DNA from 3 places in the Microbulbifer agarilyticus genome. Region 1 is predicted to be linked to each of the others. Evidence: predicted binding sites of a transcription regulator. Region 1 holds the regulator's gene; each other region holds the start of a gene.

Evidence for each region. Region 1 encodes sigma-54, which starts transcription at its own class of promoters, with help from an activator protein. Its sites were predicted from a motif close to TGGCACANNNNTTGCNNT; they were not measured.
Region 2: Mag101_RS02755 (urease accessory protein UreD) is a predicted target of sigma-54. The motif match lies at 4,319-4,336, and genes of this name have one in related genera.
Region 3: Mag101_RS03740 (NarK family nitrate/nitrite MFS transporter) is a predicted target of sigma-54. The motif match lies at 2,634-2,651, and genes of this name have one in related genera.

Annotation. Positions count from the first base shown of each region.
Region 1 covers NZ_CP019650.1:3,203,270-3,211,043, reverse strand. Annotated here, with positions in the region: gene mgtE (magnesium transporter) at 1-7, opposite strand, end outside; gene Mag101_RS13435 (HPr family phosphocarrier protein) at 81-350, opposite strand; gene rapZ (RNase adapter RapZ) at 404-1,273, opposite strand; gene ptsN (PTS IIA-like nitrogen regulatory protein PtsN) at 1,374-1,835, opposite strand; gene hpf (ribosome hibernation-promoting factor, HPF/YfiA family) at 1,898-2,191, opposite strand; gene Mag101_RS13415 (RNA polymerase factor sigma-54) at 2,381-3,844, opposite strand; gene lptB (LPS export ABC transporter ATP-binding protein) at 4,074-4,799, opposite strand; gene lptA (lipopolysaccharide transport periplasmic protein LptA) at 4,873-5,406, opposite strand; gene lptC (LPS export ABC transporter periplasmic protein LptC) at 5,393-5,956, opposite strand; gene Mag101_RS13395 (KdsC family phosphatase) at 5,977-6,531, opposite strand; gene Mag101_RS13390 (KpsF/GutQ family sugar-phosphate isomerase) at 6,553-7,524, opposite strand.
Region 2 covers NZ_CP019650.1:665,151-672,924, reverse strand. Annotated here, with positions in the region: gene Mag101_RS02780 (urease accessory protein UreF) at 1-451, opposite strand, end outside; gene Mag101_RS02775 (urease accessory protein UreE) at 402-938, opposite strand; gene ureC (urease subunit alpha) at 956-2,671, opposite strand; gene Mag101_RS02765 (urease subunit beta) at 2,668-3,003, opposite strand; gene Mag101_RS02760 (urease subunit gamma) at 3,019-3,321, opposite strand; gene Mag101_RS02755 (urease accessory protein UreD) at 3,349-4,257, opposite strand; gene Mag101_RS02750 (thioredoxin family protein) at 4,444-4,992, shown strand; gene Mag101_RS02745 (glutamine amidotransferase-related protein) at 5,063-5,770, opposite strand; gene Mag101_RS02740 (OmpW/AlkL family protein) at 5,987-6,730, shown strand; gene Mag101_RS02730 (AbgT family transporter) at 7,037-7,774, shown strand, end outside.
Region 3 covers NZ_CP019650.1:901,482-909,255, reverse strand. Annotated here, with positions in the region: gene Mag101_RS03755 (hypothetical protein) at 1-622, shown strand, start outside; gene Mag101_RS03750 (ANTAR domain-containing response regulator) at 630-1,220, shown strand; gene Mag101_RS03745 (CmpA/NrtA family ABC transporter substrate-binding protein) at 1,264-2,355, shown strand; gene Mag101_RS03740 (NarK family nitrate/nitrite MFS transporter) at 2,883-4,349, shown strand; gene Mag101_RS03735 (bifunctional protein-serine/threonine kinase/phosphatase) at 4,566-6,305, shown strand; gene nirB (nitrite reductase large subunit NirB) at 6,655-7,774, shown strand, end outside.

The DNA of each region.
Region 1 (7,774 bases):
TAACCACGGTGTTTCCTGCTAGCTGGTGGTGTTGCGCGTGTGCCGCGTTTGGCGGCGTGTATGGCGATCAGGCCCTGCGCTTACTCACCCTCACCGAAGCGGTCGTTGATCAGTGCGCAAATGGCTTTGTGCGCGGCGTCTTCGTCGCGGCCGATGACTTCCAGTTCCAGCTCGATGCCCTTGCCGGCGGCCAGCAACATCAACGCCATCACGCTCTTGCCATCTACCGCCTTGCCCTGGCAGTGCACCTTCACCTCAGAGGAAAAACGGGCGCTGGTTTGGGCAAACTTACTGGCGGCACGGGCGTGCAGTCCGAGCTTGTTGATGATGGTGATCCGGCTTTTTTGCATGGGCGCTGTTCTTCTGGTTATCGGTGCGGGTAGCGGGGCGTTTCCTGGGGGATTCAGTCCCGGTTTTTCTGCTGTTCCCGGTGGCGTATCTGAATATTTTCAAAGGTCTCGGCGAAATGCCTGGCGAGAGCTTCCACCATATACACGGAGCGGTGCCTGCCGCCGGTGCAACCGATCGAGACGGAGGTATAGCTGCGGTTGCTCTGCTGGTAGGAGGGCAGCCAGCGCTCCAGATACGCGGTGATATCTCGCTGCATATCCTCGGTTTCCTGATGGGAGCGGAGAAACTCGGCGACCTCGGGGTCTTTGCCGGTCTTCTCGCGCAACTCGGGTACCCAGTAGGGGTTGGGCAGACAGCGCAGATCAAACACCAGATCCGCATCCACGGGTACCCCGTGCTTGAAACCGAAGGACTGAAACAGTACCGCCATGCCCGGTGAGTCCTTGCCCACGACACGGGTCTTAATCTGGTCTCGCAGCTGGTGCAGGCTGAGATTGCTGGTATCGATCACCAGGTCGGCCATGGCAGCGAGTGGCGCGAGGATCTCTTTCTCGCGATTGAGTGCTTCCAGCAGATGGGTATGGCTGTCGCTCAATGGATGCTTGCGGCGAGTCTCGCTAAAGCGCTGTACCAGGACCGGTGAGCGCGCGTCCAGATAAACCACATCGCAGTCCACGCCATTTGCGCGCAGGTCGTCAATGATCTTGGGGGCCTGGGCCACATCCTGCCACAGGGTGCGCGCATCAATGCCCAGTGCTAGCTGGGTGTTTTCCTCCGGCGGCTGCTGGCTAACGCGGCGCAGCAGGTCCGGCACCAGGCTGGTGGGAAGGTTGTCGATACAGTTGAAGCCAACGTCTTCCAGCAGCTGTAGGGCAGAACTTTTTCCTGAACCCGAACGGCCGCTGATAATGACCAATCGCATTGCTGTCGCGCTCCTTGCTGGTTGGCTGGCACCGGTTTTGGTGTAGCGGTGGCGAACCGTGCCAGTATAAAGCAGTCACCCCCGGTAGCGGGGTGGAAATTTATGCCGCTGCAGCGCTGTTAATGGCCAGCGCGTAGAGCTCGTCGCTGGTGGTGGCGTCACGTAATTTTTCCCGCACCCGGCTGTCGCTGAATAGCGCGGCAATTTCCGCCAGGGTATCGAGGTGCTCCTGCTCTGAATCGTCGGGGACGAGCAGCGCAAACAACAGGTCCACGGGCTGCCGGTCGATGGCATCGAAGTCTACCGCAGGGGAGGTGGTGCACAGCACTCCGATCGGCTTTTCGCAGCCGGGCAGGCGGCAGTGGGGGATGGCGACCCCTTCGCCAATACCGGTGGATCCCAGTCGTTCACGGGCGACCAGCTGACTGAATACCGTGTCGGCATCCAGCTCGGGGAACTGTTCAGAGATCGCCTGGGCGATATTGAGCAACAGCTTCTTCTTGCTACTCCCAGCCAGGTGGCAAAGACTCAGGCGGGGAGAGAGTAATGCTTCCAATGTCATAACGTACAGATGATCTAGCGGTGCAAGTCAGCCGTTGCTCTTGGGTACTCCAAGTACTGAGACTAGCGGTGACTGCGTAACTTCTCTTTGTGTTTCAGCAGCTGACGGTCGAGCTTGTCCGTGAGCGAATCGATCGCTGCGTACATATCGTCAGATTCCGAGTCGGCAAAAATATCCTTGTTGCCGTTTACGTGCACTAAGGCCTCGGCTTTCTGAGTGAGTTTGTCGACAGACAGAGTGACCTGTGCATTGTTGACGAGGTCGTTGTGGCGGGAGAGCTTGTCCAGTTTGGTCAGGCAGTAATCGCGAATGGCCGGAGTAACTTCTACATGGTGACCACTGATATTGATCTGCATGGATTTCTCCTTATTGGGTACAACACGAATCCTGTCGCACCCCCGCTCAGGGCGGCAACCCTACTAGGAAGTGCGTCAGAATGGAAGGATACACTCGGCGCAGGGCTATTGGTTGTGCGGAATACTGCTTTCAGGGCTCGAAGTAGTCAGTATGCGAGGCAAGTTTTCGCTGAAAAATGACCGGTTTGGTTAGACCAGTCTCTTACGCTCGCTCGAAGAGGGGATACCCATGGATTCCCGGTACTTGGCCACAGTGCGTCTTGCGACTTTGATGCCCTGGGAGTCCAGTTCCTGGGTGATCTTGTTATCGGATAGTGGTTTACGCGGCTGCTCGCCATCGATCAGCTTGCGAATCAGCGCGCGAATGGCGGTGGATGAGGCGTCTTCACCGGAGTCGGTGCTCACGTGGCTGGAGAAGAAATACTTGAGTTCGAATACGCCCCGGGGGGTGAGCATGTACTTCTGGGTGGTCACCCGCGAGATGGTGGACTCGTGCATGCCGATGGTCTCGGCAATATTCGCCAGCACCATGGGTTTCATGGCTTCGGGACCCTGCTCGAAAAAGCCCTGTTGTTTTTCCACGATGCTGCTGGCCACTTTGAGCAGTGTCTCGTGGCGGCTCTGTAGGCTCTTCAGGAACCAGCGGGCTTCTTGCAGGTTGTCCCGCAGGTAGTTGTTTTCGCTGGAGTTGTCAGCTCGCTTGATCAGCGAGGCGTAGGTGTCGTTGATGCGCAGCTTGGGGGTGGTTTCCGGGTTTAGCTCCACTACCCAGCGATCCTGCTTGCGAGTGACGATGACGTCCGGCACCACATACTGTGGCTCCTCGCCGCCAAAGACTTCACCGGGGTAGGGGGTGAGCGTCTGAATCAGGCGCATCACTTCACCAAGCTGTGTTTCATTGAGGCGGGTGCGTCGGCTTAGCTGGCGAAAATCGCGTTTGCCCAGCAGATCGAGGTGCTGGCCGACTACGGTCAGCGCCTGTTCCAGCCAGGGGGTCCCCTCGGGTAGCTGACGCAACTGCAGGATCAGGCTTTCACGCAGGTCGCGGGCGCCACAGCCAACGGGTTCAAGCTGTTGAATCGTCTTGAGGACCGCGGTTACTTCATCGGTATCCACTTCGAGGGATTCCGCCAATTCTTCCACGCTGGTATCGAGAAAGCCGTTCGGGGCGATGGCGTCAATGAGTGCCTCGCCGATCTGCTTGTCCGAGTCGGTGAGTGGTGTGAGGTTCAGTTGCCACAGCAGGTGATCCTGCAGGCTTTCGGAGACCGCGTTGCGCTGCTCCAGCGCGTACTCTTCCGTTTCCGCCGACCCGCTGCTGGTGCCACCGGAGTAAATGTCATCCCAGCGGGTATCTACCGGCAATTCGTCGGGGATGTCGCTGCTCCAGTCCCCCTCGGCGGTGGATTCTGCCTGGGGCTCTGGTGCGCTCTCGGTGCGTTCTTCGGCTTGCTGGGCTGGGGTGTTCTGGTCTTGGTGGGACTCGCCGGCGTGCTCGTCAAAATCTGACTCGAGCAGCGGGTTGCTGTCCAGTGCGGATTGAATTTCCTGTTGCAGATCCAGCGTCGACAATTGCAGCAGGCGAATAGCCTGCTGCAGCTGGGGGGTCATTGTCAGCTGCGTGCCGAGTTTTAACTGGAGTGACTGCTTCATAGAGGTTTGCCGGCAGAAAAATCTGGCGATGACCTACCGAAAAGAATTTTATTCCTTTGGCGGCGGGATAAGGCTCATTTCCTGCAGACTACCCCGGGGAGGGTAGGAAGACAAGGGGCAAGTTAAGCAATAAGTATGCCGAAAAAGTCACGCCTTCCGGTTAAGCGTGTATTCCCGTGATCAAAATCTCTATTTTTCACGGTTTCTGGAAAGCTTTTCTGAAAAAGGCTCAAATCGTGAACTGATGGCCCAGGTACACATCTTTCACTCGTTTGTTTTCGGCGACGTCTCTGGGGTTGCCAGAGGCGATGATGTGACCTTCGCTGACGATGTAGGCGATTTCGCAGATGTCGAGGGTCTCGCGCACATTGTGGTCGGTGATCAGGACGCCGATATCGCGATCCCGCAGGTGGCGAATGATTTGCTGGATATCGGCGACGGAGATCGGGTCAACACCGGCAAAGGGTTCGTCCAGCAGTACGAATGCAGGGTTTGTCGCGAGTGCGCGCGCTATTTCCACTCGGCGGCGTTCACCGCCGGAGAGTGCCATGCCGAGGCTCTCGCGAATATGCGTGATATGGAACTCTTCCAGCAATGACTCGAGTTGCTCTTTGCGCTGCGTGCGGTCGAGGTCTTTGCGGGTCTCCAGAATTGCCATGATGTTGTCTTGTACCGACAGGCGCCGGAATACCGAGGCTTCCTGTGGCAGGTAGCCAATACCCTTGCGGGCGCGACCGTGCATGGAGAGGCCGGTAATGTCCTCATCATCGATCAAAACCTGGCCCGCGTCGGCCTGTACCAAGCCCGCAATCATATAAAAACAGGTGGTTTTACCCGCGCCATTGGGGCCGAGCAGGCCTACAATCTGCCCGCTGGATACGCTGACGGACACATCCTGAACAACTTTGCGCTTTTTGTATTGCTTGGCGAGGTGTAGTGCCTTGAGCGTGGGCATTGCTTAATTCCGCTGTCAGCGCTGCGCGCTGTTTGAATTTTTTTTTCGTGATCTTGTCGATGTAAGAGGGGCGTTATTGCCCATCCTGAGCTGGCTTGGCCTCCGGCTTCCAGATCATCTCGACGCGCTTCTTCTCGGACTGGCCCTGAGCCTGCATCTGCTCGCTGTTGAGGTCATAGTCGATGCGTTCGGCAGACAGGGTATTGCCGTCGCGATCGACAAAGGCTTCACCAGTTAGCTGTAGGGCATCGCTTGCTACCAGGAATTCGATTCGCTGGGCGCGGGCCTTTACTGGATTAGTGCTTTCTTCCACTTGCTGTTGGAAGTGTGCGGGTTTGCCGGTGGCGACCACTTTGTTGATTTCGCCTTTGCTGTTGCCGTGCACTTCCACGCGGTCTGCGCGAATTTGCAGCGAGCCCTGGCTGATGACTACGTTGCCACTGTAGATCGAAAGGTTTTTGCTGCGATTGGCCTCGAGGTTGTCGGCGGAGACTTTGACAGGCTGTTGTCGATCGTCGGGCAGTGCAAGTGCCTGCGGAGCCGCCAGTACGCAGGCTGCGGTGAGCGCGAGTGCGGCGATTTGCCCGCGGGAATTAGCGAGTTTCATAGCGACTTTCCACATTGGAGAGTATTTCTACCTTGTCTTGTTTGAGGTCTGCCCGCAGGCCTTTGCCGGTAGTGATGTTGGCACCATCGGTAATGGTAACAACTTTGTCGGTTTCGGCGAATTCCTCGCGGGGTTTAAGGGTAATTTTCGGAGTGCGCAGGGTGATTCCCGGTTGCGGCAGCTCTGAGACAGAAACGTCTCCCTGCAATACAACTCTCTGGCCGTTGTTGTAGGCAATACCCTTGCGCGACTCGGTGCGCCATTTCGTGTCTTCGCCCTGATAAAACATCATGCGCGGTTCGGTAAGGTCGGCGCGGTCGCGGCGGGCAAACCGAAAGAAGGTAATGCGCTCGGCGTCCACTTCATAGGCGAGATCGCCATCGATGTTGTAGTGGCGTGTACGCGCATCGCGAATGATCAGGTCCGCGGCACGATTGTGTTCCTGCTGGGTGGGGCGTTTACCCAGTAGCTGCTCTGGTGGGCTCTCGGTAAACCAGAGTCCGGCAGAGATGAGAGCCACCACGATCACCAGGGGGAGCCAGGTGCGCATTCCGTTGTTTCTTCCTTTTCTCAGTCTGCTAAATAAGGAGCGAGGGCGGCCTCAAAGGTTCCCTGCGCGTGCATGATACGGTCGCATACTTCTCTCACCGCACCCATACCTCCGCGGCGCTCGGTGACAAATAGCGCGCGCTCGCGTACCGGGTGCGCGGCATCCGGCACAGCAATCGGGCAGCCCACCCGGGTCATCAGCTGCAGGTCCGGGTAATCGTCGCCGACATAGGCAATGTTTTCCAGATCGTAAGGTTCGTTGGCGAACAGCTCCAGGAAAGCGGTGTATTTGTCTTCACGGCCCTGGATCAGGCGAGTGATGCCGAGGTCATGTGCGCGCTTTTCCACCAGGGCGCTGCGGCGCCCGGTAATGATCGCGACGGCCACACCCGACTTCTGCAGCATTTTAATGCCCTGTCCATCCAGGGTGTGGAAGGTCTTCTGTTCGTTACCCTGGTTGTCAAAATACAGGCGGCCATCGGTGAGCACGCCGTCCACGTCCAGGATCAGGTGGCGGACCTTGCTCAGCTTTTCGTGGATTTGCTGCTGGCTGGCTGTAGGGGTGGGTTGGGTCAAAAGTCTCGTCCTTCAATTCGGTCAAATAACGCCGGCGCGCAAAACGTCATGCATGTGCAGCAGACCGATCGGGTGGTGTTCCGGGTCTTCTACTACCAGCGCGGTGATTTTGTTGTCTTCCATAATGCGCAGGGCTTCGGCGGCGAGTGTGTGCGCACTGACCGTCTTCGGACGTCGGCTCATCACTTGTTCCATAGTGGCGGTATCCAGTTCCAGTTTCTGGTCGATTACTCGGCGTAGGTCACCGTCGGTGAATACTCCGAGCAGTTGCCCGTTGCTATCCACAATCGTGGTCATGCCAAAGCCCTTGCTGGTCATTTCCAGGAGGGCTTTGGATAACGGTGTTTCCGGGGATACCTGGGGAAGTTCTTCACCGGCGTGCATCACATCGGCGACTTTGAGTAGCAACTGCCGGCCAAGAGCCCCCCCGGGGTGGGAAAAGGCGAAATCCTCGGCGGTAAAGCCGCGGGCCTCAAGCAGCGCCACTGCCAGTGCGTCACCCATCACCAGGGTTACGGTGGTGGAAGAGGTTGGCGCTAAGTTCAGCGGGCAGGCTTCCGTCTCAACGGCAATATCGAGATTGACGTCTGCGGACTGCGCCAGTGGAGAATCTGTCTTGCCAGTCATGCTGATCAGCGGAATACCCAGTCGCTTCAATAGCGGAAGCAGGGTGAGTACTTCTGCGGAAGAGCCGGAATTGGATATGGCGATGACCACGTCGTGGCGGGTGATCATGCCCAGGTCACCGTGGCTGGCTTCTCCCGGGTGTACAAAAAAGCTCGGCGTGCCAGTGCTCGCCAGGGTGGCGGCGATTTTTCGGCCAATGTGGCCGGATTTGCCCATGCCGGAGACGATTACACGGCCGCTACAGCCCAGCATGAGCTCACAGGCGCGGTGAAAGCTATCATCAACGCGAGCTTCCAGCGCCGCCACAGCGGCGGTCTCCATGGTAATGGTGCGGCGTCCCGCCTGGAGAATCAGGTCTTTACCCATCGTTTGTCTCACTGTCTCGGGGCAGTCTCTAGCGTAGCTTTGCGGAAGACGTCTGCTTGGGTGGCAGAAGTGCTAACCTATCAATATTGGCTCAAAAAGCGGCGCCTTAAGGCAAAGTGACCCAGTGCCGCTTGTCCGCGGGGCCGCCATGGTATAGTTTGCCGCCGCTATTGTCAGCTGTAGAGCTGGGGCGAATACATATTCCGCCTTTTTGCGTCAGTCAGCGTGATTTTTCGGCGTCCCATGACAC
Region 2 (7,774 bases), 1.7 Mb from region 1:
CAACAGCAAAGGCTGCGACAAAGCTGACATCACCATCCAAATGCGTTTGCACAATATCCAGCTGTGTCAGCAGACGCATCAACGCCGCACCTGTTGCAGTATCCGTGAGTCGTAATTCGCGGGTTTCACGACATGCCAGGGTGTACTGATTCCAATATGCGAGTTCGTGGTTTTCTCCCGCTGCTGCGCCGTCCACCTGTAACGCTCTATGGCAGCGCAGTAGCAGCGGGCAATCTACGCCTGCGATGGATTCCAGCAGCTGCACCGACAGCCATTCACGGGCACCGGCGAGGTCGGTTACCCAACCAGCCTCTACAGCGAATTCCAATCCTTGTGAAAACGCATAGCCGCCTACCGGCAGGCTCGCACTGGATAGCTGCAGTAAACGCAGTAGTGCCGTATCAGTGGTGGTGATGCTCATGGGCTGCGTCAGCATTATTCGAGTGGCCATGGGAATGGTCGTGGGAATGGCTGTGAGAGCTAGCGTGCCCGTGGCCGCCACTGTAGGCACCGGATTCGGGTACGAATACCGCGCACTCACTTTCTAACGTCAACCCCAGTAGTCCGAGCATCTCTTCCAACACATGATCCGGGGTAATACGTAACCAACGCTCACCATCCGCACTAGCAATCTGCAGCTTTACGTGACGATTGCCCAGGTGGTAGCAAGCGCGGCTAAACGTCTGCCAGTCCGCTGCGTAGGCGGTTGTTACTGGTTCGTCCGCGCCCACCACCTGAATGTTCTTGCCACATTCACTCTGCAAGATTTCGCCTACCAACAGCGGCTTGCCGCGCTCCAAAAAAATTCGAATTTCGTGGCCGCCTAGTGTAGTTGCACGCAGCCGCCCGCGGTCACGCTGCAGATGGTCGAGAACAACCTGCTCCGTTACAGCTACGTCGGTTCGAATTCCGAGCCGTTGATATACATCCAATTTCACACAGATCTCCTTTGGAATCAGAACAGGCAATAGCGTTGCGCCAGGGGGAGTTCTGTGGCGGGTTCGCAGGTAAGTAGCTCGCCATCGGCACGCACTTCATAGGTTTGCGGGTCCACACTCACATCTGGCTGCCAGTCGTTTAGCAACATATCTTTCTTGCGTACGCTGCGGGTGTTTTTACATGGCGCAAGCGTACGTGCGAGCCCGAGCTTTCTCCCGAGATCACGTTCCATCGCAATTTGTGAAACAAACGTTAGAGAGGTCTTTGCTGCAGCAATACCGTACGCACCGAACATCGGACGGTAGTGCACCGGCTGCGGTGTAGGGATTGACGCGTTTGGATCCCCCATTGGGGCTGCGGCGATCATGCCACCTTTGATAATCATGGATGGCTTGATGCCGAAAAAGGCCGGCTTCCACAACACCAGGTCCGCCAGCTTTCCCTTTTCGATGGAACCGACTTCATGGGCAATACCATGGGTGATGGCGGGATTGATGGTGTATTTAGCTATGTAACGACGCGCGCGAAAATTATCTGCACCAGCGGCATCGCCGGAACGATCTTCCTGCAGCGTTCCCCGCTGGACTTTCATTTTGTGTGCGGTTTGCCAGGTGCGCGTAATGACCTCGCCCACACGCCCCATCGCCTGTGAATCGGATGCAATCATGCTGAAAGCACCCAGATCGTGGAACAGGTCTTCCGCGGCGATTGTTTCCTTGCGAATACGCGAATCAGCAAAAGCGATGTCTTCCGGAATACTGGTATCCAGATGGTGGCATACCATCAGCATATCCAGATGCTCATCGACGGTATTAATCGTGTATGGCCGTGTAGGGTTGGTCGACGAGGGCAGGACATTGGCCGAAGCACAGGCCTTGATAATATCCGGTGCATGACCACCACCGGCGCCCTCCGTGTGGTAGGTGTGAATCGCGCGCCCCTTGAACGCCTCCAGCGTGTCATCAACAAAGCCGGATTCATTCAGGGTGTCGGTGTGTATTGCCACCTGCACATCGTATTTTTCTGCAACGCTCAGACAACAATCGATCGCCGCCGGGGTAGTCCCCCAGTCTTCGTGCAATTTGAGCCCACAAGCCCCGGCTTCGACTTGCTCTTCGATGGCCTTTGGCAAACTGCCATTACCTTTGCCGAGGAAGCCAAAATTCATTGGCAGGCTGTCGGTGGCCTGCAGCATTTTTCCAATATTCCAAGGGCCGGGTGTGCACGTTGTGGCATTGGTTCCGGTAGCGGGGCCGGTACCCCCACCAATCATGGTGGTGACACCCGACATCAACGCTTCCTCCACCTGCTGTGGACAAATAAAGTGAATGTGCGCATCGATGGCACCTGCGGTAAGAATTGAACCCTCACCGGCAATAATTTCCGTCCCGGGGCCAATGACAATATCAACCGCCTCCTGCACATCGGGATTACCGGCTTTACCAACAGCGGTAATTCGGCCGTTTTTCACCGATACATCGGCCTTTACCACGCCCCAGTGGTCGAGAATCAGTGCATTGGTAATCACCAGATCGGGCGTTTCCTCACACGAACGCTGACTCTGTCCCATTCCGTCACGAATAACTTTGCCACCGCCAAATTTCACTTCGTCGCCGTAGCGAGTGAAATCTTTTTCCACCTGCAGCCACAGTTCGGTGTCGCCAAGACGAACCCGGTCACCGGTGGTTGGGCCGAACATCTGTGCATAACTTTCCCGATCCATTTGGCTCATGGCTCGCATACCTCCTCAGCATCGAGTGCACCCATGACCTCACCGCGGAATCCATACACTTTGCGAGCACCTGCATAGGCCACCAGCTCCACTTCGCGCCCTTGGCCGGGTTCAAACCGAACCGCCGTCCCGGATGCAATATTCAAGTGAAAACCACGGGCACGTTCGCGCTCGAATCGCAGCGCGGGGTTTACCTCGTAAAAGTGATAGTGAGAGCCGACCTGCACAGGCCGATCACCGGTGTTTTCTACACGCAGGGTCCGTGTTTCACGCCCTGGATTAAGCTGAATATCGCCTCTGTCTGCGGCGACCTGAATTTCTCCGGGAATCATCTTGCTGCCTCCGCGTTAGCTGATGGGGTTATGCACCGTCACGAGTTTGGTTCCATCGGGGAAGGTAGCCTCTACCTGTACTTCGTGTACCAGATCGGCGACACCTTCCATCACCTGATCTGCGCGCAAGATTTCACGGCCAAAACCCATTAGCTCCGCGACACTTTTTCCATCGCGTGCGCCTTCAATAATTTCCATTGAAATCAATGCCACCGCTTCCGGGTAATTCAACTTCAAGCCACGAGCGAGACGTCGCTCGGCCAATAGTGCGGCGGTAAACACCAGTAATTTATCTTTTTCTCTGGGCAATAATTCCATGGAAAACCCGCAATTATTTTATTGATTTCATGTGCGCCAAATCCTCGGTGCACAGGCACTGCGCCCGAGTAGCTGCGGACGCATGTAGCACCACGTTTGGCTCAACAATTCACGTACTTCAAATGCACAACGCCCCAGCACGCGCACCACCAGCATATTGGCCACAAGGGTGACTCCGCCAAGGCCGTGCGTATTGCCACGCATTAAAATCCGGCGGCATTCCGCCATCGCATCATCGCAAACCGCCTCGGGAAAGGGCCCCATTACCATCATCCCGTTTACCGGAAAATTACTCAGCCCGGCTTTGCAGCGCAGTATGTCAACCGCGGGGTCCCCCAAACGCAGCGAGTCCAGCAGCAACGGCATACCATCCAGAAAAATTTCCAGACGTTGATGCAATCGACTCTTGTGAAACGATTCTCCTCGGGCTGGCAACCCCAGTGACGTCACCTCCCACCCCGCAAATAGCGCTCCCGGTTCCAGGTTCACGCGGGTGTGCATGGAGCCATTGGCACCGGGATAAGCGATGTTCTCCAGAGGCAACCACTCAAGACTCGCGCCAGCGGCAATTTGCAACAGGGTGTTTTGCCGCTGTAACAGTCCGTCACCGCGTGCCCTGTACACACGCCCGGCACCGGTTGTGGTCACCAATGCCCGCGCGCGCTCTGCGACGGTTATACGGACATCCAGTTGATCCCCGGAAACCAGGCCACCCGGAGGGTGCAGCAGATATATGTGAGCCAGATCCCGTCCTTCGGGAAAGAACGGTTTCTGTACATACAGCGGACCCCGATGATGATTCCTTGCCAGGCGACAACCCCGCGCATCATGCTCAAATACCAGTTCCAGTCCTGCCAACCAGCGACCCGCACTACTTCCCGCACTATCGGAGCAACCAAGGCCTTCTGAACTTCGTAATGTAGCGAGCTGATTCATCAAAGACGTACATGCAAGGCAGCCCACGACTGCCGTCGATTGGTTGGATTAGAGGACAATGGAAGCAAGAATTGTGGAACGACGGTATGCGTCAATTGACGTAGTTAAGTGCCGCCGACTCCGGCAACCCCAAACTGCGGGAAATTCGATACACTTTGATGCCACCCACCTTGCAAGGAGCACTCCATGGCCCTGACTCCATCCACCATGATTCCCCTCGGCACCCCCATGCCGGCATTCGCGCTACCCAACGCGGATGGAAAGGCGGTCGACAGCAATGCACTTGATGAAAAGCCGCTGGTAGTGATGTTTATCTGCAACCACTGCCCGTTCGTAAAGCACATCGCAGATGGGCTGGCTGCGTTTGGCAAGGACGCGGTGGCCAAGGGCGTTAACGTTGTGGCCATCAACAGTAATGACTTCGCCAGCTACCCGGCGGACAGCCCGGCCAAAATGCGTGAAGAGATCGCATTGCGGGGATATGAATTTGAATATTTGGTGGACGAGGATCAGTCCGTGGCCAAGGCATTTGACGCAGCCTGCACGCCGGACTTTTTTCTGTTCGACCGAGACAGGAAGCTCGCGTACCGCGGACAGTTTGATGACAGCCGCCCGGGCAACGATGCGCCGGTCAATGGTAAGGATTTACACGCTGCAGTGAATGCGGTGTTGGCGGGGGAGAAACCTGCAGACGATCAGGTGGCGTCGATTGGCTGCAACATTAAGTGGAAGTAATTGGTGACAGAATGTTCCCGGTATTGCCTCGGTATTGACACCGGGAACATTCTAAAGACGCATTCCAGTGCTAAGCGGCGCTCTTCAGGAACGCCAGCATCCAGCGCGCTACCGCGCTCTCATGAATGTCATTGTGCAGAGATTCCTTGCCCTTCTCGACCATATCTTCGCCGAATACTTCTTTACGCAATTCCATCAAGCCCTTGGAGTATGGCTTGGTGAATTCCGGATGCGCCTGCATGGTAAGCATGTGCCCACCGACTTGCAGCATCGCATAGGGGCAGAAGTCGCTGGAGGCAATCACTTTGGTCTCTGGCGGTAGTGCCACCACCTGGTCCTGGTGGCTGACCAGCAGGCTGAATTGCGGCTGCGGTTCCACCATCCACGCTGGCGTCTCCTGCACTTCGTAGCTGTGCACCCCGACACCCCAGCCATTTTCTGACTTGCGCGCCTCACCACCCAGAGCGTGGGCAATAATCTGGTGACCAAAGCAGATGCCCAGGGTCGGCTTCTCACGGCGGCGCAACTCGCGCACAAACTCCATCAGCGGCGCAATCCACGGCTGATCGTCGTAGACCCCGGTTTTACTGCCGGTAATCAGGTAGGCATCGACTTCGTCGATATCCGCCGGGTATTCACCGTGCTGCACCTCGTAGGTGACAAACTCCAGCGCGTCATCCTCACGCTTCAGCAGCGCCGCAAACATCTCCGGGTACTCACCGAATTCGGCCACCAGCTGCGGGCGCACATCGTCCGTTTTAAGAACACCAATCTTCATTACTTCACCCATATACAGGCCAATTACCAACCAGGATCATTTTTGTGATCACATTATTGCCGCAGTGCACGCCGGCCACAAGCCCAGATCCAAATGTCACCCAATCAAACGCAAGAAAGTTTCTCCATTCGACAGACAGCTAGACTGAAAGTGTCGTGCAAAATGGCAATGCCGGACTGCATTGTCGCACCGCTAGGAAGTTCAAGGAGCGATCTTATGAAGAAACTCAGTCTGGCCGCCGCATTCCTCGCCGCCACCCTCGCCAGCAGCCACTGCCTGGCCGATCTGGAGCAAGGCGACTTTATTGTCCGCATTGGCTGGGGACTGGTGGATCCGGATGATGATTCCGACCCGCTGCTGATCGACAACACCGTCGAACTGACCAACACCCGGGTCCTTGTGGACGATGGCGATAGCGCGACCATTACCGGCACCTGGATGTTCGCAGACCACTTCGGCCTTGGGTTACTGGCGGCGCTGCCGTTTGAGCACGACCTTGATGTCATTGGCTTGCCCAACCCCGACAACCTCAATGCCCGACTCGGCAAGGTGGACCTGGGCAGTATCGAGCACCTGCCACCCACGCTTACCGTACAGTGGTTCCCCACGTGCAAAGAGTCCTGGGTACAGCCGTATTTCGGCCTCGGGGTGAATTTCACCACTTTCTCGGACGAAAGCATCAGCACCGTTGCCAATGACTACTTCGCGGATGTGCTCGGGGCCGTTAGCCGCGCGAACCTCCGGCTCGACGACTCCTGGGGGCTCGCCGGCGAAATCGGTGTGGATGTAATGTTCGGGCCAGACAGCAACTGGCTGTTCAATGCGGCCGTCTGGTACCTGGATATCGACACCGAGGCGAAAATCGACTTCCGCAGCCGCGGCGATACCTTTACCCGCATTACTGCCGATGTAGATATCGACCCCTTTGTTTACTCGATTGGTATCGGCTACAAGTTCTAGGCTGTTCCCGCGGGCGCGATAGCGCCCGCACAACTCTCCCCTTTACCCTTTCCCTTCTCCCCTCTCCTCACTCCGCCCGCGGCATCCCCCAGACAAACATTGGATTCGGCGCCACTCCTCTGGCGATAGCTGCTTTTATATGCCGATAATTGGGCACCCCGGCGTCGACGCCAAATGGCCAAAAGCAGATGAAGTGGCAGAATACGCATCCGTATCACTGCCCGCGAAGTCATCGCTGCCATTTTCATGTATGATTGCGCGCCAACTGACTATTTTTTAGCCGGCAGGTGAACCAGAGGAGACATAATGACGACATCCACCTCCCCCAGCGAGATCCAACCCGGAGCCTCCGGCAAAAAAACCGCCTTTACCCGCTTCCTCGATACCGTGGAATGGCTGGGTAATCTGCTGCCCCACCCCATTACCCTGTTCGCCATGTTTGCCCTCGGCGTAATCGTACTGAGCGGTGTGGCATCGTTCTTCGGGCTTTCTGTGGTGGATCCGCGCCCGGAAGGCGCCGCTGGCCGCTCTGCCGACGGTGTTATCCATGTGGTGAACCTGCTGTCCGGTGAGGGTCTCAGGACAATTGTTACCACCCTGGTCACCAACTTTACCGGCTTCGCCCCGCTGGGCACGGTGCTGGTGGCATTGCTGGGTGTGGGGATCGCGGAACATTCCGGCCTGCTCTCCGCGGCCGTGCGCGGCATGGTATTGAAGGCCTCCAAACGCACCGTGACCGTGATCGTGGTGTTCGCCGGCATCATCTCCAATACCGCGTCTGAACTGGGTTACGTGGTGCTGATCCCGCTAGCAGCGATGATCTTCCACTCCCTCGGCCGCCACCCACTGGCGGGCCTGGCCGCCGCGTTTGCGGGTGTCTCCGGCGGTTACAGCGCCAACCTGTTGCTGGGCACCGTTGACCCACTGCTTTCAGGCATCACCGAATCCGCCGCACATATGATCGATCCCAACTATGTGGTGGGCCCGGAAGTAAACTGGTACTTCATGATTATCAGTACCTTCCTGATCACCATCGTGGGCAGC
Region 3 (7,774 bases), 2.0 Mb from region 1:
CGGGCCGGTAAACGCGCTGCGACTAAAATACAAGGTACGTCCAAATCAAACCCTCAGCGGCTTTTTCTATAGCCTCGATTTCCACGAATTTGACGAATTAGCGAGCGTCACCGCCGGCTTCAAGTGGAGTGTGGACTGCGAAACCTTCCGCTGGCACCTGCGTGCAGCCACCCAGAGCGATACCGGACGCAACCCCTACGATTACCGCGCGGAGTACTACAACGCGGAGTTCGGCACCAAGCCAGAACAGAAATACAAGTTTGCCGGATTTGTCGGTACCGAGTGGCTCACCGGTGATGATCAGTGGGCATTTCAAACCCCGCTGGCCACGCTGCACAAGTTCCAGGGCTATGCAGACAAATTCCTGACCACACCCGTCGACGGCATCCGCGACTACTATGCTGGCGGCTCAGTGGTTATTTCTGGCATTAAGTTTGCAGCAACTTTGCATAAATTCTATAGCGATCGCTTCAGCCGCGAGTACGGTAACGAACTCGACCTGGTGGCGACCTATGCCATAACAAAAAATATCGACCTGCTCGCCAAATACGCCACCTACGACGCTGACACCTTCAGCAGCGATACGGACAAATTCTGGCTGCAGTTCGAATTGAAGTTTTAATAGAGCGATGACGAGCACCCCAATCAGCATTTTACTGGTCGATGACCAGACCGAGCGCGCGACCATGGTGTCCGAGCAGCTCACCGCTGCCGGATACAACCTGTTAGCGCAGCTTTCCAGCGCCGAAGGCCTCCTATATCAGGTAGAAAAACACCGCCCAGATATCGTGTTGATCGATATCGAATCTCCCGACCGGGACATTCTTGAAAGCCTCTCCGTAATCAACCAGCACAACCCTACGCCGGTGGCGATGTTCTCAGCCCGCGGTGGCGCAGATTTCATCAGTAGCGCGGTGGACGCCGGTGTCAGTGCCTATATGGCGGAAGGCCTTTCTGCGGAACGCGTCGCGCCGGCCATCGAAATCGCCATGGCACAGTTCCGCAGCTATCAGCAGCTGCGGCAGTCTCTGGAGCGCACCCAGCAACAGCTGGACGAACGCAAAATTATTGAGCGAGCCAAGGGGCTATTAATGGCCCGCAAAAATATCAGCGAGCAGGCCGCCCATCAGACCCTGCGCACCCTGGCGATGAACAGCAACTCCACCATGCGCAATGTCGCCGAACAAATCGTCACGCATCTGCAAACACCGGCCAGATAGCGAGATTTGACACAGAATTTTAAAGATTGCCGAGAGTAATACCGTGAGCAGCCTGCAAGTCGAAAAGCCAAAACTCAAACTGCTCTATCTGCGTCTGACAGATAGCGCCCCACTGATCATCGCCCATGAGCTCGGACTATTTGAGCAGCATGGGCTGCAAGTGACATTAAAGCGGGAAACGTCCTGGGCCACATTGCGGGATAAGCTCATCGGCGGTGCCGCGGACGCAGCCGCGATGCTTGCGCCCATGCCGCTCACCCTCAAGCAAACCCTGCCAAACTGCGAAGAAGAGCTGCTCAGCGGCCTGATCCTCAGCTGTAATGGCAATGGGATTACCTTATCCAGCGACCTCTACAGCAAGTTAAACCCACAATCTGACGATGCGGATGGCGTAGGTACGGCGCTGAAGCAGTTTGTTGACGAACAAGCATCGGATGCAGCACCGCTCACGTTTGCCAGCGTGTATCCGTTTGCCAGTCACACCCTGCAGCTACGCCATTGGTTAAGCAGTGCCGGGATTAACCCCAACACCGATGTACGCCTACAGGTCTTGCCACCGGAGCAAATGGTGGACCACCTGCGCCGTGGGGATATTGATGGTTTCTGCGTTGGCGAACCCTGGAACACCTTTGCCGCCCAGGAAGGTATCGGGGTTATCGCCACCCCGAACAACGCCCTGATGCCCGCAATGCCAGAAAAAGTACTCGCGGTTACACGCAGCTGGCACGAAGCAAATCCCGCCACCCATATGGCGTTGCGCGCTGCACTACTGGAAGCGTGCGGATGGCTCAGCGATCGCACCAACCGTCGTGACGCAGCGGGAATTCTGGCGCGTCCGGAATACCTCAATCTTCCTGATGACGTAGTAGCAGTGTCCCTGAACGATCAGCTGTATCGTAAAAAGGACATGCCTCCCGAGCAGAATACAGGCTGGCATTTGTTCGCCCACCCACAGACAGATCACGGGCGCCCATCCCCGCAAAAAGCACGCGAGTTGCTTTCCCTGTGTAACGAGATCGCGCCGGTTGATACCGATACTGCGGAGCTCTTCGACTCCGACCTCTACCAGCAAACCCTCGACTACCTCCGCTTGCGCGAGAGGCATTCGCCCAAGTCCCGTACTCCCAAGTCTTGAGCACCGAAGCCACACACAAGCTATTAGCGTCTTCCGCCCTATTCAGCCCTAAAGTGAAATCCGCACACGCCCACCCTCGGTGCACAATCGTGCACCACCCCACTCAAAGCACACCAAAACGGGGCGAGGCCGATATCTGGCTGCGCCCCTCAACCGCTCACAAGTAACTAGCGCTGGAACATTACCGCGCGTTATCGGTCAGGTTTCGCGTCCAATGCGCCATTTTTTTGCAACACAGCGCACCAGTTTCGGCCTGCGACCCGGTTTACGCACAACCATGGCACAGTTATTGAATAGCTATTACGTAGTTATTGAGTAGCTAAATCGTAATTAACCACAAGCAGAGCCACCTGCATGGTAGAGAACCTCGCAGGTGATGCTTACTTTAACTTGTTGACACTTATCAGTAGGACAGCGAAGTCCACCGGCGGCAGCCAGGGTGCCCCGTGGGCTTTTTTTATGCCCGCCGTTTGGAGCCTTGCCGAGCAAGCCGACAGATTCAGAACACAAACTAACGGGATAACATTATGTCCAGTGACTCCTTAAACCTATTTTCCTTTAAGGGAAAAATCCGGGTACTGCACCTCACCTGGATTGCCTTCTTTATTACCTTCTTTGCCTGGTTCAACCATGCACCACTATTGATGGCAATTGCCGACAGTCTGTCGCTCACTTCGGAACAGGTAAAAACCCTGCTGATCCTGAACGTCGCGCTAACCATTCCTGCGCGCGTGATTATCGGTATGTTGACGGACAAGTACGGTCCGCGGCTGACGTATTCTCTGCTGCTGGCAATCGGCAGTATCCCCTGCTTTATTTTCGCGCTGGCCGACAGCTTTACCGCGGCGGCGATTGGCCGCTTCCTGCTGGGCTTCATTGGCGCCGGTTTCGTAGTTGGCATTCGCATGGTTTCCGAGTGGTTCCCAGCCAAACAGCTGGGCACTGCGGAAGGTATCTATGGCGGCTGGGGTAACTTCGGCTCTGCTGCCGCGGCTATGAGTCTGCCAACCATCGCACTGCTGTTTGGCGGCGACGACGGCTGGCGTTACGCGGTGGGTCTGACTGGTGCGATTGCGCTGGTTTACAGTGTGATTTACTACCGCTCCGTGACCGACACCCCCAAAGGTGGTACCTACTTCAAGCCGAAAAAAATTGGCGGCATGGAAGTTTCCAGCCCTGCGGATTTCGTACTGCTGCTGATCATGAAAGTGCCTATGTATGCGGCACTGGCACTGCTTACCTGGAAATTGTCCCCGTCCGGTGTCGGTATGCTGGCGCAATCTGTCGCTATTGTGATTTACGTGGCTCTCGCCGCTCTGTATGCGTTTGATGCGAAGAAGTGTTACGACATCAACAAAGAGATTTTCGTAAAACTGCCAGAGCCGATCCATCGCTATCAGTTCAAGCAGGTTGCGGTTCTGAACATTCTTTACTTCGCGACTTTTGGTTCCGAGCTGGCGGTTGTTTCCATGCTGCCGCTGTTCTTCTCCGAAACTTTCACTCTCGATCCGGTAAAAGCTGGCCTGTTGGCTTCCGCATATGCGTTTATGAACCTGATGTCCCGCCCTGCCGGCGGCCTGATCAGTGACCGCTTTGGTCGTAAGAGCACGCTGCTGATTTTGACTGCGGGCCTGGCGCTGGGCTATCTGACCATGAGTATGATCGACGCTGAATGGCCGCTGTATCTGGCAGTAGCTGCGGCGATGGCGTGCTCTTTCTTTGTTCAGTCCGGTGAAGGTGCGGTGTTTGCGGTGGTACCGCTGATCAAACGTCGCCTGACCGGCCAGATCGCTGGTATGACGGGTGCTTACGGCAATGTGGGTGCGGTGTTCTACCTGACCGTGCTGAGCATGGTGTCTTACCAGACCTTCTTCCTGGTGATTGCTGGTACCGCGGTACTGGGCTTTGTTACCCTGCTATTCCTTGAAGAGCCAGAAGGTCAGATGGCCGAGGTTATGCCGGATGGTAGCGTTTCACTGATCGACGTTGCTTAATTCAGGTAATGGGGTAACCACTTAGGTAGTTTTGTGGCGCGGCGTGCCGGAATCCATTTTCGAGACACGCCGTGAGCCCGTCCCTGGGGGCTTGTCCGCGAGATCCCTCTCGCAGACAGTCCCGAAAACGGATTCCGGCACACCGCTTATCGCATAAATCTCAGCCCTGCCGATACTGAGAGGACCACTTTGAACCACACCTGCGAAACCACTACTGTGTCAGACTCGGATCAAAAAGCCTCCAATTCCGAAAACCTAGAGTTCGCCACTGCGACCGAGTGCGGGCTGCGCGCTTACAATGACGACGCCGTGGCCGCATACCGGGCTACCGGTAGCGATTTGCGCTATCGCGGCTCCATAGCGGCAATCGCCGATGGGGTTGGTAGTGCCGAGGCAGGCGGTGCGGCAGCGCGGGCAGCAATCAGCGGTTTTATTTCCGACTACTACAGCACGCCGGACTCCTGGTCGGTAAAACAGGCCAGTGCGCGGGTGCTTCATGCCCTAAATAGCTGGCTGTATCGACAAAGTGGTGGCGCCGACGAGGTACAGCGCGGCTGGCTAACCACTTTTTCTGCGGTGATTTTGAAGGGGTCTACCGCGCACCTAATCCATATCGGTGACTCGCGTATTTACCGGTTACGTGACGGTAATCTGGAGTGCCTGACTCGAGATCACAGCCGTGCACTCGGCCCGGATCGCACCTTTTTAAGTCGTGCGCTCGGTATGGATGCGCATATCGAGGTGGACTATCGGCGAGAGCCTCTGGAAGCCGGCGACCTCTTCTGTGTTACCACCGACGGCATTCACGACTTTTTGCCAAGAAGCCAATTCACCGAGCTGCTCATCAGGCATCAAATGGATGCAGCGAAACCATTGATGGCAGCAGCGCTGGATAATGGCAGTAAAGATAATCTGAGCCTGGCGTTGTGCCGCGTTAATTTGGTGGATGCGGTGCAGGCGGACGATGTTATGGTGGCCACCAGCCAACTGCCATTCCCACCAGCCCTACAGCCCGGAAATAAAATTGACGGCTACGAAGTATTGCAGGAATTGCATGCAAGCAGCCGCAGCTACCTGTATTTAGTGCGGGACATGGACGCCGATACGGACGGTCAACCTGAGCAGCTATTGGCCCTCAAGGCGCCATCGGAAAACTTCAGTGATGATCCAGCCTATATCGAGCGCTTTATTGCCGAAGAGTGGACAGGACGCCGCCTGGAACACCCGGCGATCGTGCAAATATATCCGCCCCGCAAGCAACGTAAGTTTCTCTACCACGTTATGGAGTATGTGGACGGGCAAAACCTTCGCCAGTGGATGCAACTCAACCCTGAGCCGCCACTGGATCAGGTGCGTAACCTGGTAGAGCAATTGGTAAGCGCCCTGCGCCGCCTGCAACGATTAGAAATCGTGCACGGCGACCTTAAGCCAGAGAACATCATGATCGATACGGCAGGGCGCCTGAAGCTGATCGACTTGGGTGGCGCTAACGCTGCAGGTCTGCAGGAATTACTGCGCTACCAGGATAGTGCACCGCCGGGCAGCAAAAACTATTGCGCGCCGGAGTATTTCTTCAGTGACGCCGCCAGTCATCGCTCAGATATATTCTCCCTCGGTGTCATTGCGTATGAGATGCTGACTGGAAACTACCCATATAAAGAACGTTTCGGCAGCAGCCACTATCAACTGAAGAACTATGCGAGTTTGCGCTACATCAGCGCGCGGCAATATCGCGAGGACATTCCGGAATGGATTGACGGCGCCCTGCGTCAGGCCTGCGCGCCAGATCCAAAAAACCGTTACCCGGCACTGTCAGAGTTTGTTCACGACCTTCGCACCCCGAACAAAAAATTCGACACGGCGGAAAAGCCACCACTAATCCAGCGCAACCCATTGCTCTTCTGGCAAACCGTTGCCGTGCTCGCGGTACTCTCCCACCTGCTGTACTTCCTCTAAGCGCGCAACCAAAGTACATCGTCGCGTCCCAATCTGGGGCGCACAGAAGTAGCGCGCACCAATTTGCAGCATCCAACCCTCGTAAAACGCCAATTAACCACAAAAACTCTACGGTTTCCCGGTGCCAGCGGGCTCAACAAAAGTTGGCACAGAGATTGAATACCTTTAGTCACAATCTGAAATTCTTTTAGCAAGGCAACGGCGCCTGACACTCTTCGACAGAAGAGGGTAAGCCCGTGCAGCCTTAGCATCTCCCTGCATCTGTGGCTCCCCACTTTTCTGTCGAACATGTCAGGTACCAATACTCGGTAAGACTCCGGGTACAACCTGGTAAATCACGGCAGAGATTATGGTTAAGCAAAAAATCGTCGTCATCGGCAACGGCATGGTGGGCCACCACTTCCTGGAACAACTGGCGAATCGCCCCGAGCGGGAGTTGTTCGACGTACTGGTATTTTGTGCCGAACCCCGCCCAGCCTACGACCGCGTCCACCTCTCCGAGTACTTCGGTGGACGTACCGCCGACGATCTGGCGATGGGCAAGGTTGAGCAGTATCGCGAATGGGGCTACGACCTGCGTCTCAACGACGCCGCAGTAAGCATCGACCGCGAAAACAAAATCGTCACCTCTGCCAGCGGTGCCAGCGAGACCTATGATCACCTGGTGCTCGCCACCGGTTCCTATCCTTTCGTACCGCCAATCCCCGGCCATGAACACAGCAAGTGTTTTGTTTACCGCACCCTAGAAGATCTCGACAAGATCCAAGCGGCCGCCAACGACGGTAAGGTTGGTGTAGTTGTAGGTGGCGGTCTGCTGGGGCTGGAAGCGGCCAATGCTCTTAAGCAGCTGGGCCTTGAAGCCCACGTGGTGGAATTCGCTCCCGGCCTGATGTCTGTGCAGCTGGATGAAGGCGGCTCCAACCTACTGCGCGAAAAGATTGAAGAGCTGGGTGTAACTGTACACACCAGCACCGCGACCGAGCTGATCGAAGAAGTGGACGGCGGCCGCCTGCGCATGAACTTCAAGGGCGACAAATCTCTCGATACCGATTTGATTGTCTTCTCTGCCGGTATCCGCCCTGAAGACAGTTTGGCCAAATCTGCCGGCATCGAGTTGGGTGAGCGTGGCGGTATCGTTGTCGACAACAACTGCCGTACCTCGGACAAAAGTATTTTCGCCATCGGCGAATGTGCCCTGTTCAATAACTTCATCTACGGCCTGGTAGCTCCCGGCTATACCATGGCGCGCACCGCGGTCTCCCTGTTGTGTGGTGAGGCAGCGGAATTCAACGGCGCGGACATGAGCACCAAGCTGAAGCTCCTGGGCGTGGAAGTTGGCTCCATCGGGGATGCCCACGGCCGCGCCGAAGGTTCAGCCGCGATCACCTTCGTCGATGAGCAGACCGGCGTGTACAAGCGCATGATCACCGACAGCGAAGGGAAAAAGCTGCGCGGTGCAGTACTGGTCG